DNA from 2 places in the Levilactobacillus sp. FUA 3915 genome. Region 1 is predicted to be linked to the other one. Evidence: a T-box and tRNA genes for the amino acid it is inferred to sense, from the RefSeq annotation. Region 1 holds a T-box; the other holds one or more tRNA genes.
What was found. A T-box is a leader RNA that pairs with one kind of tRNA and senses whether it is charged. The one in region 1 lies ahead of tyrS (tyrosine--tRNA ligase), so its partner is inferred to be a tRNA-Tyr.
Positions count from the first base shown of each region.

Region 2: it encodes a tRNA-Tyr, which carries the amino acid that the T-box ahead of tyrS (tyrosine--tRNA ligase) is inferred to sense. The anticodon was not compared.

Region 1 covers NZ_CP168704.1:548,951-554,087, reverse strand. The annotation lists gene ACEPST_RS02925 (MarR family winged helix-turn-helix transcriptional regulator) at 1-166, shown strand, start outside; gene ACEPST_RS02920 (hypothetical protein) at 202-429, opposite strand; partial or broken gene ACEPST_RS02915 (Nramp family divalent metal transporter) at 633-1,124, shown strand; gene ACEPST_RS02910 (IS982 family transposase) at 1,134-2,027, opposite strand; partial or broken gene ACEPST_RS02905 (divalent metal cation transporter) at 2,148-3,032, shown strand; T-box leader at 3,107-3,305, shown strand; gene tyrS (tyrosine--tRNA ligase) at 3,361-4,620, shown strand.
Region 2 covers NZ_CP168704.1:407,735-412,871, reverse strand. The annotation lists gene ACEPST_RS02340 (peptide MFS transporter) at 1-136, shown strand, start outside; gene ACEPST_RS02335 (metallophosphoesterase) at 231-1,031, shown strand; tRNA gene ACEPST_RS02330 (tRNA-Tyr) at 1,114-1,196, shown strand; tRNA gene ACEPST_RS02325 (tRNA-Gln) at 1,207-1,278, shown strand; gene ACEPST_RS02320 (leucine-rich repeat domain-containing protein) at 1,633-5,073, shown strand.

The DNA of each region.
Region 1 (5,137 bases):
GCGCGGTTACTTGAAACAACGGGTGGCCCCGAATGACCGGCGTCGACGGTACCTGGGCCTGACCAAGTTGGGGGAAGAGAAGCTCGCACTGATCGAGCAGCAGTTGCCTGAGATTCTCGACCAAACGTTGACGGAACTACGTGGCACCACGCGCGAATTTGGCTAATTTACATAAAGAAAAATCGGTAGACCCACGTGGGCTTACCGATTTTTGGGTTGTTCATGAAGTTGTTGGGCCTGGCGATGGGTCCAGCTGTCTGCCAGCAAGCCGCTGAGCATGACCACAAGTAAGCCACCGGCACCGAGACCAGCGAGGCCGATGACGACCGGACTTAGTTGCCAAGTGAGGAGGGCGGCCAATCCGGCTAATACCAGAATGGCAATAAAGATTGGCGCAAGAATTTCAATAAATACTTTGGTATTTGACATCAAGGTCACCACTTTCTGAAAATTTCTTTGAAAGATTATTATCGACCAAGATTCGTGAAAACACAAGAAAATTTGGTATTTTTGGGATTATTAATTTAATGGGTAATATAAAATTAAAGTTAGGCTCGGTTAAAAAAGGCTTTACAATCACTGACCAGTCAGTATAATAGTGGGATATCATAGAGATAGGGGAGTTGGAAAACATGACAGACAACGTTTCAACGAAGACCAGCTTAACTGGTTACGCGAACGGCCCGTCATTACAAGAAATTAATGGGACCGTGACGATTCCAAAGGAAAAAGGCTTCTTAAAGAACCTATTGGCCTTCTCTGGCCCGGGCGCACTGGTTGCCGTGGGTTACATGGATCCGGGAAACTGGGTGACCTCAATCGGTGGGGGTGCTCAGTACGGCTACCTGTTGATGTCCGTCATCTTGATTTCGAGTTTAATCGCGATGCTATTACAGTACATGGCGGCTAAACTGGGCATTGTGACACAGATGGACTTGGCCCAAGCAACACGGGCCCACACCACGAAACGCATCGGTGCCGTTTTGTGGGTCATGACGGAATTAGCGATTATGGCAACGGATATTGCGGAAGTTATCGGGGGCGCAATCGCCTTGCAGCTGCTGTTTGGGGTTCCTCTGATTCTCGGGGTTTCCTTGACCGTCTTTGACGTTTTATTACTATTACGCGTAGTGCTAGTCTATTCGCAATCCACTTCGGCCACGAACCAGATTACTATGAACTTTGAGTGTATTCCACAAGAACAGTGCTGCTAATCGGCTGCCTAAGCCGATTAGCGTACCGGTTCCTGGATGTTCAAAGTGGCCTACCGTATTGAGATTATTAAAACCAGTCTCAATGTGGCGCCGTTGATTCTTTAAAAACGAAGAGTTAACGTGGCCTGAGTCACGCATGTTCTTTCGTAGTGGGAACCAGAAGTTGATTCCTTGCGTTTTCAGCCGTTGCTGAAGGGGACGGCTAAGATAGCCGCCGTCCGCTAGAACCTGACGTGCTGGGACTTCTCGCAATAATTCTTCGACTGGCTTTCGATCATCAACGTTGGCCGCTGTTAGTTCCCAGTTCACGAAATATCCATTATTATCCATGACCGCGTGTAGTTTGAATCCGTAATAATATAACTGTTTGGTGGCGTTAAAACCTTTATCGGCAACACCTCGTAAGACCCTAGCTTGATTACTACGCCTTGCTGAGACTAAAGTGATTGGTGCACTATCAATGATTTCATAGGTAGTGCTGTGACGATATTGCTTCAATAATTGCCAGCGAATCAGCTTCATTATTTGAAGAAGATTTCGGCACCGGCGGTTGTAACGGCTACGTTCTGGGACGATAATTCCTGCTGCCATCAAAGTTTGGTGGAAGTGCGTTTCTGATGGGTCCCGTAAGTCTATTCGCGTAAGCATGCAGGCGATAATAGTGATATCACTGACTTTTAGCTGTTTGTAATTTTGACGGAAACGAATATATTTTGGCAAAAGTTGGTAAACAGGTGTGATAATTTTGATGAATTTCTGGATAGTCTCTTGAATTAAATTGAATTTTGGGATAGTTTTAAGGAGGCCTTGCATTTACGGTTCTTCTTTCTGGTTTAGTCACCTTAGAAGCTACCGCAAATGCGGGCTTTTTGCATACTATTTGATTTGATTCAAGATTCTATCCAATAAATATTACATGACTAGCACTACGCGTTACTATTGTTATTAACTAAACTGGGCTTCCGTAAAATTGAAGCTATCGTCTTGTGCTTGATCACGGTGATCCTGGTGGTCTTCGCCTACGAAGTCATCATTGCGCAGCCGAACATGGGCGCAGCCGTGGCCAACTTCATTCCGCGGCCAGAAATTGTGCATCCCGGGCAATTAACCATGGCCTTAGGAATTGTGGGGGCAACCGTGATGCCACATAACCTGTATTTACACTCTTCAATTTCACAGACCCGTAAGTTTGACCGAGAAGACCCGGCTGAAATGGCGCGGGCCGTGAAATTCACGACTTGGGATTCTAACATTCAATTGTTTGGCGCATTTGTGATCAACTGTCTGTTACTTTTGCTGGGGGCAGCGATGTTCTTCGGTAAGGGGACGGATCAGTTGGGCACGTTCGGTAACCTGTACGCAGCTTTACAGGATAACCACTTGGCAGGCGCCGTGGCGTCACCCGTCTTATCCACGCTGTTTGCCGTTGCTTTACTGGCGTCTGGGCAAAACTCAACGATTACGGGAACACTGACGGGACAAGTTATTATGGAAGGTTTCATCAATATGAAGATTCCTTTGTGGGTCCGGCGACTGGTTACCCGGCTGATTTCCGTGGTGCCCGTGATTATCGCGACCGTCTTTTACGGGGGAAGCGAACGCGCACTGGATAACCTGCTGGTGAATTCACAGGTCTTCCTGTCGATTGCTCTGCCATTCTCCATGATTCCGTTGACCATCTTTACCTCCTCCAAGAAAATCATGGGGGAGCAGTGGGTCAACAAGCGCTGGGTAACGGTGTTGGCATGGACTTGTACCATTGTCTTAACGATTCTCAACGTGCAGATTGTGCTGACCACGATTAAAGACTTGTTTTAGAACCTCTTTAACGTCTAGCGGGTAAAACCGCGGCCGTCTATTGACTTTTCGGTGCGCGCCCGGTATCATCAAGGGCATAAGCTAAGAAACAGTTCAGTAGTGAGGGCGGCTCCGGTCAAGAGATCTGACGATGCTGAGAGTCAGAACGTCCGTGTTCACGAATTACGCTGTGGAGCGGCCGGATTTTCCGGCGGGTCATTCCGTTAACGATGGCGAGCGGTTGTCAATTGACAACAACTTGGGTGGTAACGCGGATTTTAATTCGTCCCTGATGGCATTAGCCATTGGGGACTTTTTTATGTTGTAGCTAATTTAGGAGGAACGAAATATGTCGATTATTGATGAATTGAAATGGCGCGGCGCCATTAACCAACAGACGGATGAAACGGGTTTAGGCGACTTGGTCAACGAAAAGGCCGTTGGACTGTACGCAGGGATTGACCCAACTGGGGATTCCATGCACATTGGTCACCTGATTCCCTTCATGATTTTGAAACGATTCCAATTAGCCGGTCACCGGCCATACATTGTGATTGGTGGGGCCACCGGGTCAATCGGTGATCCTTCAGGTAAGAAGGCGGAACGGGTCTTACAAACGATGGATCAAGTTCGTCACAACCAGGACTGCTTAACGAAGCAGATGGAACACCTCTTTGGTCAAGATGGGTCCTTCAAAATTGTGAACAACTACGACTGGCTTTCAAAGGTTTCCCTGTTAGACTTCTTGCGTGATTACGGGAAGCTGTTTAACGTGAATAACATGTTGAACAAGGAAGTTGTCGCTTCACGGCTAGAGGTCGGGATTTCTTACACGGAATTCACTTACCAAATCTTGCAATCCATCGATTTTCTTCATTTATACCAAGCAGAAGATGTTCAACTGCAAATTGGTGGGGCTGACCAATGGGGGAACATCACGGCCGGTATCGACCTTATCCATAAGCAAGAGGGTGCGGACGCTAAGGCTTACGGTTTAACGATCCCCTTGTTATTGAAGGCCGATGGCACCAAGTTCGGGAAGTCTGAAGGCGGCAACATCTGGTTAGACCCAGAAAAGACTTCACCTTACGAATTCTACCAATTCTGGATCAACACGGATGACCGGGACGTTGTGAAGTTCTTGAAGTACTTTACGTTCCTGAGCCAAGATGAAATCAAAGAACTGGAAGACGCGGTTGCCACGCATCCAGAAAAGCGCTTGGCCCAAACGCGTTTGGCTGAAGAAGTCACGGCGTTTGTTCATGGTGAAGACGCGGTTGCGGAAGCCCAACACATTACCAAGGCCCTCTTTTCCGGGGATGTTGCTGACCTGACGGCTAGTGAAATCGAACAGGGTTTCAAGAAGATGCCTTCCGTCACGGTTAACGCTGATCAGAAGAACATCGTTGAGTGGTTAGTTGATGACACGAAGATTGAATCCTCTCGGCGTCAAGCACGAGAAGACTTAACTAACGGTGCCATCCGCATCAATGGTGAAAAAGTCACGGCAACGGATATCGATATTGATCCAACCAGTGCGTTTGATGGTAAGTTTGTCATCGTTCGTCGGGGTAAAAAGCGTTACTTCTTAGTCCGGGTTGAAGCTTAATTGCTAAAATAATGAAGCACGCGCAGGCCATTGGCTAGCGCGTGCTTTTTTGTCGTCAAAATAAAGACGAACGGTTGTTGGATAAAAAACAGGAAACACACGGCCGTCAGGTAACTATTTGGAAGCTTTCAATCATAAGATATGCCTTTGAAAAAAGATTGTTTTATTTTCAGTTTTTAGTTGACGGGGTGGGCTGTGGTTGGTATAGTTATATACGTTGTCACGGCGATTAACCAACTAGACCAATTCGAAAGATTGAAAATAGTTGTTGACAAGCATGACAACAAAATGATATATTAACTAGGTTGCTTCGTTGGAAGTAACCGTCAACGAGAAACGTTGTTAAATCAAACTTCTTGTTGACATCAAATCAGTTAAATGATATGATGATTAAGTTGTCTGCGAGAGCAGATAGCTGGTAGACCTTTGAAAACTGAACATTGTTTCGACAAACCAAATATGTGTAGGGCGGTTTGATACTTGGTATCAAACCCAAACAATATTTGCGAAGTCAATT
Region 2 (5,137 bases), 140 kb from region 1:
GCAAATCGTTAAATTATACACGCCAGAAAACGAAGCAGCTTACTTCATGGGCGTGGCCATCGTGGCCATCGTCGCTGGGCTGATTATGTTTGCCCTGGTTAAACCAATTAAGAACTTAATGGCCGGAATTAAATAATTTGTTTCTGGCGAAAAAGTGCTACTCTATGATGGAGTGGCATTTTTTTGTGCGACTATATTTGAAAGGGGGCGACGACGTGGTTAAGGTGGCCATGATCAGTGACTTACATTTAGACATCAACCAGCAGGACGCAGAGGCCGTTGCCCAACAGCAGGCGGCGTACCTGACCCAACGGAACGTGGGACTGTATTTAATCGCCGGTGACGTGACCAATTACTTTAGTCAGTCGCTAGCCTTCGTCACCCGGTTACAAGCGCTCATGGCACCAGCCAAGGTGCGGTTTATTGCGGGGAATCATGACATGTTGCACGATATCACGTATGCGGGCCTAGAATCGTCGCAGACGCCCGTTTACTTCCATCGTGGGTCTTTAGACCTTCCGGGGACTAACTGGCGGGTAATCGGCAATAATGGCTGGTATGATTATCAATTTGCTAATAACCTGGTCGGCCGGAATTTTTTGAGCTGGAAGCGGGCCTTTTGGATCGACAGTAGCATTGAACAACCCCAAAGTGATCCGGAACGGCTGAATCAGGTCGTGGCACAGATGACCGATCAATTGGTACAGGCACAGGTCGCCGGCAAACGGGTCCTGTTTATGACCCACTTTGTCCCACGCCAGGACTATATCCGGTATACGGATGACGATCGTTTCTGGAACATGGCCAATGCCATGCTAGGGAGCCCGCGGATTGGGGCCGTTTTGGAAAAATATTCAGTGGCTGATACTTTATTCGGTCACGTCCACAGCCGCTTCGCCCCCGCAACCTTTGGCCCGACTACCTATTACAATCAGGCAGTTGGGTACCATAATCGGCGAATCGACGAGTGGTCCCAGCCCGATTTTTTTGTTGAATGGCAGCGCCAATTAAGGATTTTGAATTTAAAATAAAAAAAACTGCAAAAAAGTCTTGACGATTTATGCAGTTTTTTGTATGATAGTGTAGTTGATTCGTTACGACGATTCACGTTTTGGTGGGGTAGCGAAGTCTGGCTAAACGCGGCGGACTGTAAATCCGCTCCTTCGGGTTCGGTGGTTCGAATCCACTCCCCACCATTTTTATTATTGGGCTATAGCCAAGTGGTAAGGCAACAGGTTTTGATCCTGTCATGCGCTGGTTCGAACCCAGCTAGCCCAACTAAGGAACAGTCACGGTGTGTGACTGTTTTTTTATGCGTTCATTTATATTTTAGATTATGGCGCCCGAGGAATTTCTCGAGCGCCTTTTTGTGTATTTCACGAAATTATTTTAAAATTGGACATTTTGGGGCGGTCGTCCTGTAAATGAGTCAGTGGCTAGACAAAAACGTGAGAAAACCGGTGCACTAATCCGGGTTCTGGCGGCGTCAACTGGGTATAGAACATGGCACCAGCAAATTATAGGGACAATCGTTACCCCAGTTTTCAATTTATCAGCGCTGACAAATAGTTCGTGGGGTGTTAGGATAATCTTAAAAGGGGCAGTCGGTGCTCGTGAAAGGGGTGGCAGTTGATGTTTAAAGAAAAATGGCAACATCTTAGTCAAGTTCAGCAACCTAGTTGTCGGTGGATCTATGCCGGTGTCACCTTAGTGAGCCTAGGGGCGGGGGTCATGCTCGTCACGACGCCGGTCTTTGCGGATACCCGAGAAACGACTGCTGGTGACGGTGAGCCCCAAACGGAGAATGTGGCGACCACCCAAGCGACGAGTTCGGTCACGCCGGCTGATGTGTCGCAGTCTGGACAAACAGGTACCGGTGCTGGGACTGGTTCCGCTCAGAAAGGTACTGGGACGTCAGACGAGACGGTGACACCGGAAGAGCCGGCTAAACCCGTGATACCGAGTTCTGAACCGACAACGAAACCAGCACCAACGACTGGGACGAAACCAATCACGCCAGTCACGCCGACACAGACGCCGGTGACGCCCAAGCCAATGGTTTCATCCGAGAAAACAACACCAACGGCAATCAAGCCATCGCTGCGAGCGACTCGGTATTTACTGTTAAGAGACGTGGAGCAGCCAACGGGACAAGACGAACCATCGACTGAAGACACAACGAATTCAACACCTGATGCGACACCTGCGAGCGGTGTGCTGACAGCGCCGACCACGACTCCCGATGCTGATACGCAGTCGGCACTGGCCTACACGTTAAATGAGGGCAAGGACGGCTACGTGGTGACGGGTTTTGCCAATCAGACGCACGGCACGCAGATTACGATTCCGGATACCTATTTGAACTTGCCGGTCACGGAGATTGCCGCGAACGCCTTCAATGGGGCGGGGCTAACGGATGTGACGCTGGGCCAAAATCTACAGGTCATTCGGGACTATGCGTTTACGAATAACCAATTAAAAACGATCAAATTTACGAGCGGTATCTGGTCCGTGGGGGCCGGGGCGTTTGCCAATAACGACTTGGTGACGGTTGATCTGGGGAACTTGCAGCAGATCAACGCCGGGGCCTTTCAGAGCAATCAGCTTCAGCAGTTAGTCATTCCCAATTCGGTGACTAGCATTGCGGACGATGCCTTTGAAAATAATACGATTCAGTCGCTGTCGTTGAGCCAAAACGTGGTCTCAATTGGGACGGCGGCCTTTGCGAACAACCAGATTCAGGGCCACTTGGTATTACCTGAGACACTGACCGCGCTGGGGGATCAAGCCTTTGCTAACAATCAGCTGACTGGATTGACCTTGGATGCTGGTTTGAGCCTATTGAACACCGGCGTCTTTGCCAATAATCAACTGACCGGCACGTTAACGATTCCCGCGACCATCACCAGTATTGGGGATGACGCCTTCGACATGAACCAGTTGACTGGCTTGCAGCTGGACGACAGCGTGACGTCGATTGGAACGGCGGCGTTTGCCCATAACTTATTAGCTGGGTCACTTAACTTACCAGCCAGTCTGACGCACCTGGGAGACCAAGCCTTCTGGGATAACCGGCTGCGTCGCGTGACGTTGAATGACAAATTGACGGAGATTGGGCCACAAACGTTTGCCGATAATCAGCTGACGGGTACCCTGAATCTCCCCGACAGCATCTTGAACGTGGGGACGTCGGCCTTTGCCAATAACCAACTGACCGTTTTGACTGGCGGGACTAAGCTGAACACGATTGAAAAATATGCTTTCTATGGGAATAAATTGACCGGGACCCTGACGTTGTCGGATCAAATGACGAGTATTGGTGAGTATGCCTTTGCGGGTGGCAACCAGTTGACTGGTTTGACTGGCGGGACCAAGCTAAACACGATTGAAAAGTATGTCTTCTACGGGAATAAATTGACCGGGACGCTGGCGTTATCGGATCAAATGGCCAATATTGGCGAGTCGGCCTTTGCGGGTGGTAACCAATTGACGCGACTTGAGCTGGGGACGGCCCCCTTGTCAACGATTGAAGCCAATGCGTTTGCCAACAATAACCTGACGGGCACGCTGCATTTTCCGGATACGTTAACCAACGTCGGGGCTGATGCATTTGTGAACAACCAATTGACCGGTTTGACCTTTGGGACCGGCTTGGTGACCGTTAACGATGAAGCGTTTGAACATAATCAATTAAGTGGGACCCTGACGCTGGGCGACAACGTTCATGATGTTGGGAAATATGCGTTTGCTTATAACAAGCTGGCTGACCTCGAGATGGGGTCGAACATGAACAGTCTGGAAAATTATTCATTTGCTTATAATAGCTTGCAGAAAATCAATGCTAGCGGTCAGATTGGAACCATCGGGGACTATGCCTTCGCTGGACAAACCTTGTTGAACGCCGGTGTTGCGGGTGCGATTGTGGCTAATCAAAACGGCACGATCACCACGGTTGCCTCTGGTGTCCAGCAGGCAATTCGAGATGCCTTGGGAATGAAGAATCTTGATATTGCGGGATTAACCTTCATTTTCACTGACAATCAAGCCCAGCTGATCTACGACCCGGTTACGGATACCCTGACGTTGCCGAATGTTGCTGATAGTGCGACGTTGCCGGATTGGGTGAAGAGTGGCAAAGTGGTTCTGAGCCTGACGACTAACAGCACTGATACCGGACGTTATGGCGTTGAAAACCTCAGGCTGGATTTAAACCGGTGGGTGACAGACGACGTGGCGATTCCGAGCAACCTCAGCCGCGACCCTGGTATGATTGGCATGCTGCAAGGGATGCATGCGGATAAAGCGTGGGGAATTACCGACCGCGTGGGTAATACGCAGGTGGTTGTGACGGTTCCGGTGGTTAGCGGGTACACCGCGAACAAGAAGACCATTACGGCGACGGTCAACCCGAACGGTACCATCACGCCCAATGAGGATGTCTTGTATACGCCGGACCTAACGCCCGGTGGTGGCGGCCATGATACTGGGACGCCGACTGGACCAACGCAACCTGGTGACACGACTGGGGGAACGACTGATCCAAGCACACCGGTGACCCCTGTAACACCAGTTAACCCGGGAAATACGCCCGGTGGTGATCCGGCGGTGACGCCAACGACGCCCGTGATTACGCCGACGACTGGCGGGGATGAGGCCATTCCTTATCCACCGGACTTTGATGGCAGCAACTCGCAGACGGGAACGCGCGGCAATGCACAGCGGACGGTCACAATTACCCCGAAACTCGCGGTTACGGGTCCTAACTGGCAGCTGAAACGGGTTGTGCCGCGGCACTTGCTGACAACCGTTATTCAGCAGCAAACCCTAACGCGGACAAGCGTTACGACGTCAGCGTACGTGGTTGGCTCGCCAATTAAGGCAGGACACTTTACACGTGACGGGCAGCCGGCAACGGGTAATCCGCAGGCAGCTGTCCCGTCACAGGCGACGGTTACCCAGCAACAGTCATTACCGCAAACCAATGAGCAATCAACTGGTTGGCAGTGGTTAGGGACAATATTGTTGGCTGGATTGAGCTGGTTAGGTTTAGCTCACAAGCGAAATCACAATTGAATTTAACGATTTACGCGTACGATTGACACGCTTTCTGTGTGTTGACCGTACTTTTTTGTGAATT